2 linked regions of the Cytobacillus luteolus genome follow. Each later gene encodes a partner of the first gene's protein in a complex. Links are inferred from orthologs where the notes say so. Each region holds a gene or a part of one and is shown in the gene's direction. Other genes may lie near its edges.

Region 1 (4,906 bases):
CCAGGACTTTACGAAAAAGAACGCAAAGTAACCTTGAGTTATATTCCCATTTCTGTATTTCTGTTTCTAGTGGGTATTTCCTTTTCTTACTTTATTCTTTTCCCGTTCGTTTTTGACTTTATGGGAAGACTTGCTGATCGGTTAGACATAAATCAAGTGATCGGAATTAATGAGTACTTTCAGTTTCTTTTTCAACTAACTCTTCCATTTGGGCTACTTTTCCAAATGCCAGTAGTTATTATGTTTTTAACAAGGCTTGGAATTGTAACTCCAATGTTTTTGGTGAAAGTACGAAAGTATGCGTACTTTGTCCTCTTAGTCATTGGAGCGTTTATAACTCCACCTGAACTGTTGTCACATATGATGGTAACTCTTCCGTTGTTTGGACTATATGAAATCAGTATTCTTGTATCTAAAGGTGCATATCGGAAAGCGAAGAAAGCAGAAATGCTCTATCAAAATGAACAAAAATAAACCTCCCGATTTGGGAGGTTTATTTATTTTTAAGCTGTTTGATTTTATTATTTAAGGAAAACATTCGAATGGCTACTCCAAAGTCAAAAGTAGCTACAGCGATCAGTAGAATGGTTCCAAAATTCCAGATTGTATCTTCAACACTTTCTACGGCTAAATAAGTGAATAGTAATCCCATTAGTGTATACATAATTCCCATGAAAAAGGGTGATGTTCGACGCATTGTAAGTCCTCCAGTGAAGTTCCGTTAACCTATAATAAGAAAGATATGAAAGATTGCATTTTCTCTGCTTCTTTCATAATCCTTTCAATATCCTCTGCAAAAATAGTTTGCACGACTACGACAAGTGTATTCATGGCTACATGAGCGAATATAGGTACAAGCAAACGCCCTGTCTTTACGTAAAGAAATGCAAAGGTAAAGCCCATAGCTGAATATAATAACAAGTGCTCTGGTTCCATATGAACAAGTGCAAAGATAACTGAACTTAGGAAAGCAGAGATCCAGAAATTGAATTTTCGATAAAATGATCCAAAAATAATTTTTCTAAAAATAATCTCCTCAAGAATAGGTCCGATAATAGATGTAACGATAATCAGTAAAGGTGTAGTCTTTATCAGTTGGATAATTTGTTGAGTGTTCTCTGAGCCAGGTTCAATACCAAGAAGGTTTATTTCAATACTAGCAGCGATACCTTGAGCAAACATGGCTAAAAATACCCCACCAACAGCCCATCCTACTGCACTCGCCCCTGAAGAACGCTGATCAGCTAAATGTCTGTCTTTTATATCTTGTCGTAATATATATAAAATCATTAGTAAAGCTGCAAAGAAGCTAATAATTAGCCAGTATGTAGATGCGAGAGTGAAGGCTGTATCATAATCTTCTCCACCGAACCCAAAGTATAATAATATCGGAATTCCAATAATTCCAGAAAGTTGCATTACTATATAAGTCAAAATGACATACCAATAACGTTTCTCCAAATGTAAGGTCTCCTTTTTAGTTACTATGAATTAAAAATACAATAGTATTTTACCATATAATACTCTGCTTCTCTTACTATTATGATTTTAGACTTAGTAGATAAAGTAGAAAAAGGAAAAATAGATAAATTTTTAACATTTCTAGTTTAGAATTCCGTTGGTGTGACATAATCTAGAAGGGTGTGGAAAATTTTGCTGGGTATTAAAATTTTTTTGCTTAAATACTTGCAAAAAAAATAGAGATTATTTAATATAATAATTGTGTTAGCACTCAAGGTTAGTGAGTGCTAATAAAAAACCAAACTAAAAATTATAAGATTATTTGAGGAGGTTGTTTCACTTGTTAAAGCCATTAGGTGATCGTGTTGTAATTGAACTTGTACAATCTGAAGAAAAAACAGCAAGTGGTATTGTGTTACCAGATTCCGCTAAGGAAAAGCCGCAAGAAGGCAAGGTTATTGCTGTTGGAACAGGTCGTGTATTAGAAAATGGTGAGCGCGTGGCTCTTGAGGTTTCTGTAGACGATCGCATTATCTTCTCAAAATATGCTGGTACTGAAGTAAAATACGAAGGTGCTGAATACTTAATTTTACGTGAAAGTGATATCTTAGCTATTCTTGGCTAATCGAATTCATACTTAATAAAAATACTTACAATAACTTGAGGAGGGTACATACAAATGGCTAAAGAAATTAAATTTAGTGAAGACGCTCGTCGCTCTATGCTTCGTGGTGTAGATGCGTTAGCTAACGCTGTTAAAGTAACATTAGGACCAAAAGGACGTAACGTGGTTCTTGAGAAAAAATATGGTTCTCCACTTATCACTAATGACGGAGTAACAATCGCAAAAGAAATCGAGTTAGAAGATGCATTCGAAAACATGGGTGCTAAATTAGTAGCTGAAGTTGCTAGTAAAACAAATGAAATTGCTGGTGACGGTACAACAACTGCTACAGTTCTTGCTCAAGCGATGATCCGCGAAGGCCTTAAAAACGTAACTGCTGGTGCTAACCCAATGGGTATCCGTAAAGGGATTGAAAAAGCAACTGCTGTTGCTGTTCAAGAATTACAAGCAATTTCTAAACCAATTGAAGGTAAAGAATCTATTGCACAAGTAGCAGCTATTTCTTCTGCTGACGAAGAAGTAGGTCAATTAATTGCTGAAGCTATGGAGCGCGTTGGTAACGATGGAGTTATCACAATTGAAGAATCTAAAGGATTCTCAACTGAGCTTGAAGTAGTAGAAGGTATGCAATTTGACCGTGGATATGCTTCTCCATACATGGTAACTGATTCTGATAAAATGGAAGCTGTTTTAGACAATCCATATATCTTAATCACTGACAAGAAGATTGCTAGCATTCAAGAAATCTTACCAGTTCTTGAGCAAGTTGTTCAACAAGGTAAGCCACTATTATTAGTAGCTGAAGATGTTGAAGGTGAAGCTCTTGCAACTCTAGTAGTGAACAAACTTCGTGGAACATTCAATGCAGTTGCTGTAAAAGCTCCTGGATTTGGTGACCGTCGTAAAGCAATGCTAGAAGATATCGCTACTTTAACTGGTGCTGAAGTTATTACTGAAGATTTAGGTTTAGACCTTAAATCTGCTAACATTACTCAATTAGGTCGCGCATCTAAAATCGTAGTAACAAAAGAAAATACAACAATCGTTGAAGGTGCAGGAGACTCTGCTAAAATCGCAGCTCGTGTTAACCAAATTCGTGTTCAATTAGAAGAAACTACTTCTGAATTTGACAAAGAAAAATTACAAGAGCGTCTTGCTAAATTAGCAGGTGGTGTTGCTGTAATTAAAGTTGGTGCTGCAACTGAAACTGAATTAAAAGAGCGCAAACTTCGTATTGAAGATGCTCTAAACTCTACTCGTGCTGCAGTTGAAGAAGGTATCGTTTCTGGTGGTGGTACTGCATTAGTGAACGTATATAACAAAGTTTCTGCAATCACTGCTGAAGGTGACGAGCAAACGGGTATCAATATCGTTCTACGTGCACTTGAAGAGCCTGTACGTCAAATCGCACACAATGCTGGTCTTGAAGGATCTGTAGTTGTTGAGCGTCTAAAACATGAAGAAATCGGTGTTGGTTTCAACGCTGCAACTGGTAAATGGGTAAACATGATCGAAGCGGGTATCGTTGACCCAACTAAAGTTACTCGTTCAGCACTTCAAAACGCTGCATCTGTTTCAGCTATGTTCTTAACAACTGAAGCAGTAGTAGCTGATCTTCCAGAAGAAAAAGGTTCTGCAATGATGCCTGACATGGGCGGCATGGGTGGAATGGGCGGCATGATGTAATCTGCCCCTTGAACCCTTAATAGATAAGGATTCTAAAGTGATTTGCTAACAAAATGCTAACATAATTTAAATTAAAAAGAGGCTTTTCATTAGTTGTAAAAACTTTTGAGAGTCCTCTTTTTTTGCTTTTGGTATAACATAGTAATTGAGGACAAAAGTCTTAAGATAATTGACAAGTGACATGTGTCTCTTAATAATATAAGTTGCTAAGAAAAAAATTGTAGATGAAAGGAATCATCTAATTACATTAATCATTTCGATAGCTTTTGCTTTCTATATGGCAAAGCTGTTCTTTTTAGTATAAAGTTATATAGGATTTAGAAAGTGATTAAAGGAGTTTATATGCAAATGAAGACATTACAACAAGAACTAACAATCGTTCGCTATCAAACTAATGATAAAGTATATTATGGAGTTGTTGAGGGTGAAGAAATTCTACAATTGTCTAGCAATTTCACAGAAATCTTGAACAACGAGCTAAACTATGATGGTGTAAAGGTTAAATACAGTGAAGTGAAGATTTTAGAGCCAGTATCTCCCTCAAAGATTGTTAATTTTGGTTGGACATATGCAGGACACGCAAAAGAAACTGGTGGCACAGCTAACCTTGCTGAACCGTTTCTGTTTTTAAAGCCAGCTTCTTCGCTCATCCCAGATCAAGGTGAAATCGTACTTCCTCCTACTAATTTAACAAATCAGGTAGAACTGGAAGGAGAAGTAGCGCTTATTATTGGAAAAAGGGGTAAAAATATAAAAGAAGAAGAGGCATTAGATTATGTTTTTGGTTGTACCATTTTTAATGATGTTACGGCAAGAGACCTAACTAAATCTGATCCCCAGTTTACAAGAGGCAAAGGCTTTGATACGTTTGGTCCATTAGGCCCTCATATAGTGACTGGTATAGATCCAACCAACCTAAGAATCGTTACAACTCTAAACGGTGAAGTAGTCCAAGATGGAAATACGAATGAGATGTCACTTTCAATTCCTTTTCTTATCAGTTGGATTTCCCAGGTGATGACACTTGAGCCAGGAGATGTTCTTGCTACTGGTTCACCTTCAGGGAGTTGTCCAATGAAATCTGGAGATAGTGTAGTAGTTGAAGTAGAGAAGATTGGAAAGCTTCGCAATTAT
Region 2 (4,810 bases), on another replicon or contig:
TAGGGTCTGCAGAAAGAGTTGTTTTACCTGTTCCTGATAAACCGAAGAATAAAGCAACATCTCCTTCTTGGCCTACGTTTGCTGAACAGTGCATTGGTAAAATCCCAGCTTCAGGTAACATGTAGTTCATAACAGAGAAAATAGACTTTTTCATTTCTCCAGCATATTCAGTTCCACCGATTAATACCGTTCTACGTTCAAAAGAAATGATAATGAACGTTTCAGAAGCTGTTCCATCTTCTTTAGGATCTGCTAGAAAAGTAGGTGCTGAGATCACAGTAAACTCTGTTTCATGTGTCGCAAGCTCCTCAGCTGATGGACGAATGAATAACTGGTGTGCAAATAGATTATGCCAAGCATATTCATTGATTACTTTAATTGGCATTTGATATTTTTTATCAGCACCAGCAAACCCATCAAACACAAATATTTCGTTTTGTTGTTTTAGATGGTTGATTACTTTTTTATATAATTTATCAAATGACTCTTCTGAGATAGGAGTATTAACTGAACCCCAGTCAATTTTATTTTTATTTGAAGCTTCTTCTACGATATATTTATCTTTAGGCGATCTTCCTGTATACTTCCCTGTTGTTGCACGAACCGCACCAGTTGAAGTTAAGATCCCTTCATTTCGATTAAGAACTTTTTCTACTAAGCCTGACACAGATAAGTTGTGGAGAACATTGTTCCCATTAAGTAATTCTGTTAATAATTCACTTGAAACACCAACTGAATTCATGTGCAAAACCTTCCTTTATATAAATTGTTATATGTTTTCAACGTTAATCCCATAATTAGTATAACACATTAATCTAATTAGTCTATACTATTTCTGATATTTTACGTCTTAACTTTCATAAATGTACCATTTTTTTTGAAATTAGCTAAAAAATAGTGCAAGGACGTGTTTCTAACCTCTATATGATAAAATAAAATAGAATATGAGGCACTATAAAATATGAAATAAATTGTTTTTTTTAGAAAAGGATACAATAGTATGGATTCGGACTCGTTGTGCAAAGTGAAAGCTCAACCTGTCTGAATACGAATGGATTAAGACTAGTTATGTAAAGTGAAGGCTCAACCTGTCTGAATAACGAATGGATTAAGTTATGTAAAGTGAAGGCTCAACCTGTCTGAATAACGAATGGATTCGGACTCGTTGTGCAAAGTGCAAGCTCAACCTGTCCGAATAACCAATGGATTCGGACTAGTTATGCAGAGTGGTAGCTCAACCTGTCTGAATAACCAACGGATTCGGACTCGTTTTGCAGAGTGATAATGGAATATTTATCATTTAGATAAGAATATTGTCAAAAAATGTTGACACTACCAATATGACTGAGTTATTATTGGTCATTGAACGGATACTCTCTTATCCCGAGCTGGTGGAGGGACAGGCCCTATGAAACCCAGCAACCATTACTAAATTTTTAAGCATTATGTGAGAGAAATTTCACATATTTAGTGATAAGGTGCTAACCTGATGCAAGGTAACTGACCTTGATCGATAAGAGTGAAAGGACTGAGATTGAAAAATTCTACCTTTCCTCAAAATAGGGAAAGGTTTTTTTATTTTTTGGGAACGATGCAGATTAGTTATACATACGATGAATTATTTTTAAGACAATAAACAACTTCTCAACGTATAACTGGATAAAACAGGTTTAACTAATCAATAATAAGGGAATGAGTACCGTATCTTACAAACAACACACGATTAATTTCGTGGTATTAAAAGGAGGAAGCTTTTGAATGTCTAAAAAGCGCCGTTTATTTACTTCAGAATCTGTTACTGAGGGTCATCCAGATAAGATTTGTGACCAAATCTCAGATTCAATCTTAGATGCAATTTTAACAAATGATCCTAATGCACGTGTTGCTTGTGAAACGTCAGTGACAACTGGACTAGTACTTGTTGCAGGTGAAATCACAACATCTACTTATGTTGATATCCCAAAAATCGTTCGTGATACGATTAAAAATATTGGTTATACTCGTGCGAAATATGGTTTTGACTATGAGACTTGTGCAGTTTTAACTTCTATTGATGAGCAATCTGCTGATATAGCAATGGGTGTTGATCAGGCGTTAGAAGCTCGTGAAGGTCAAATGACAGATGAGCAGATCGATGCAATCGGTGCAGGAGACCAAGGATTAATGTTTGGTTTCGCTTGTAATGAAACAAAAGAGCTAATGCCTCTTCCAATTTCATTAGCACATAAGCTTGCTCGTCGTTTAACTAAAGTTCGTAAGGATGACATTCTTCCTTACCTACGTCCAGATGGTAAAACACAAGTAACAGTTGAGTATGATGAAAATGACAAACCAGTTCGTATTGATACAATTGTTATTTCAACTCAACATCACCCAGAAATTACATTAGAGCAAATTCAACGTAATCTTAAGGAACATGTTATTTCTCCTGTTGTTCCAAAAGAATTAATTGACGAAAATACTAAATATTTTATTAACCCAACTGGCCGTTTCGTTATCGGTGGACCACAAGGTGATGCAGGTTTAACAGGTCGTAAAATCATCGTTGATACATATGGTGGTTATGCACGTCACGGTGGTGGTGCTTTCTCTGGTAAGGACGCAACTAAGGTTGACCGTTCAGCGGCGTATGCAGCACGCTACGTTGCGAAAAATATCGTTGCAGCTGGTTTAGCTGATAAAGTTGAAGTTCAATTAGCTTATGCAATTGGTGTAGCAAAACCAGTATCGATTGCAGTAGATACTTTTGGTACAGGTAAGGTTTCAGAAGATGTGCTAGTTGACGTAGTTAGCAGCAACTTCGACTTACGCCCAGCAGGTATCATTAAAATGCTAGATCTTCGTCGTCCTATTTATAAGCAAACTGCAGCATATGGTCACTTTGGTCGTTCAGATGTGGATCTTCCATGGGAGCGTACAGACAAAGCAGAGGTATTAAAAGCACAAGCTTTAGGTCAATAATAAATAAGATTTTAAAACAGGTGATATTCTACGAATATCTACCTGTTTTTTTTTGTTGCTTGTTTTAGAAGCATCCACTATCTTTAAGTTATCGTAATTGTATTCTAAGTGAAGAGTATTAAAAAAATGTAACAATTTATCACTTTTTGTCGTCTAATAAACAGGTAACCTAGATCTGTCATACAAAGCCTAAGTAAAATAGACATGGGTATTGAAGAATTTATATTAAAAGTGTAGGTGACTAAAATGTGTGGTTTTATAGGATGTATGCATAAAAAGAGCAGCTCTAATGAATACATTGATAAATTTAAAAGTATGAACACAATAATAACTCATCGTGGTCCAGATGATGAGGGCTATTATTCGGATGATATTATACAGTTTGGTTTTAGGCGTCTGAGTATAATTGATCTTGAAACGGGACACCAGCCCTTAACATACGAAAACGATCGCTACTGGATTATTTTTAATGGAGAAATTTATAATTACCTTGAGCTAAGAAAAGAGTTACTACTAGATGGAATGGAATTTGAGACAAACTGTGATACAGAAGTAATTGTAGCTCTTTATAGCAAAATAAGAGAAAACGCAGCATCACGTTTACGCGGTATGTTTGCCTTTGTTATTTGGGATAAGAATACAAAAGAAATCTTCGGTGCACGAGACCAATTCGGTATCAAACCATTTTATTATATGGAAGATGATTCAAAAATTTTATTTGCTTCAGAGAAGAAAAGTATCTTATTGGCGTTTGAAAACGATATTATCAACTATGATTCCTTACAACATTATTTAACATATCAATTCGTACCAGAGCCAGAAACAATGTCAATTGGGATTAAAAGACTTGAGCCTGGTCATTATTTCACAAAGAAATTAAATGAAGACATGAAGATTAAACAGTACTGGAAGGCCAACTTTAAACCAATAAAGTCAGAAGAAGAGACGCTCGTTAGCGAAATTAGGGATGCACTATATGATTCTGTTAATATTCATATGAGAAGTGATGTCCCTGTTGGATCATTTTTATCCGGTGGTATAGATTCTTCAATAATTGTATCTTTGGCAAAACAATTTAATCCTTATATTAAAACATTTTCTGTCGGGTTTGAAACAGAAGGATTTAGTGAAATAGATGTTGCTAAAGAAACAGCTAGTATGCTAGGTGTAGATAATTTTAGTTATGTCATTTCTCCAGAGGAGTATATCGCAGAATTACCTAAAGTCATGTGGCATATGGATGACCCACTAGCGGATCCTGCAGCAATTCCACTCTATTTTGTTGCAAGAGAAGCAAGGAAGCATGTAACGGTTGTTTTGTCAGGAGAAGGGGCCGACGAATTATTCGGTGGGTATAACATTTATCGTGAACCGCAAGCATTAGAGATATTCGATACGCTTCCCCAAACCGGTAAAACGTTGCTAAGAAAGATTGCACATCTACTACCAGAAGGCGTTAGAGGTAAAAGCTTTATTGAACGTGGCTGCACACCTATGGAGAAACGGTATATTGGAAATGCAAAAATGTTTACAGAAGATGAAAAGGAATTGTTATTAACAAGCTATAAGGAAGGGTTAGATTTTACCCAAATTACAGCTCCATTTTATCAGGAGACAGCACATTATGAACCTGTAAATCGAATGAAGTATATTGATATTCACACATGGTTACGCGGAGATATTTTACTTAAAGCAGATAAAATGACAATGGCTCATTCTTTGGAACTACGAGTTCCATTTCTAGATAAAGTAGTTTTTGATGTAGCAAAAAAAATTGGACCTGAATTTAAGACTGCAAATAAAACAACTAAATACATTTTACGTAAAGCAGTAGAAGGCATTGTGCCAG

The links. The genes of interacting proteins can lie anywhere in the genome.
Region 2: the proteins of groL (region 1) and metK are in contact, whole or in part, in a cryo-EM structure (PDB 8P4O), measured with the Escherichia coli proteins. The link is inferred for Cytobacillus luteolus from one-to-one orthologs.

Annotation. Positions count from the first base shown.
Region 1 is NZ_JAGGKM010000014.1:8,606-13,511, forward strand. Bases 1,520-4,456 are described here. They hold groL (chaperonin GroEL), read left to right. Parts: upstream 1,520-2,140; coding sequence 2,141-3,772; downstream 3,773-4,456. Other genes in these bases: groES (co-chaperone GroES), read left to right, coding at 1,802-2,086; J2Z26_RS21645 (fumarylacetoacetate hydrolase family protein), read left to right, coding at 4,121-4,456. Also shown: twin-arginine translocase subunit TatC, read left to right, coding at 1-474; J2Z26_RS21625 (YdiK family protein), read right to left, coding at 494-697; J2Z26_RS21630 (CPBP family intramembrane glutamic endopeptidase), read right to left, coding at 727-1,461; more of J2Z26_RS21645, read left to right, coding at 4,457-4,906.
Region 2 is NZ_JAGGKM010000004.1:463,074-467,883, reverse strand. What follows is about bases 1,019-3,859. They hold metK (methionine adenosyltransferase), read left to right. Parts: upstream 1,019-1,758; coding sequence 1,759-2,961; downstream 2,962-3,859. Other genes in these bases: asnB (asparagine synthase (glutamine-hydrolyzing)), read left to right, coding at 3,208-3,859. In the rest of the region: pckA (phosphoenolpyruvate carboxykinase (ATP)), read right to left, coding at 1-742; more of asnB, read left to right, coding at 3,860-4,810. UniProt on the Escherichia coli protein: Catalyzes the formation of S-adenosylmethionine (AdoMet) from methionine and ATP.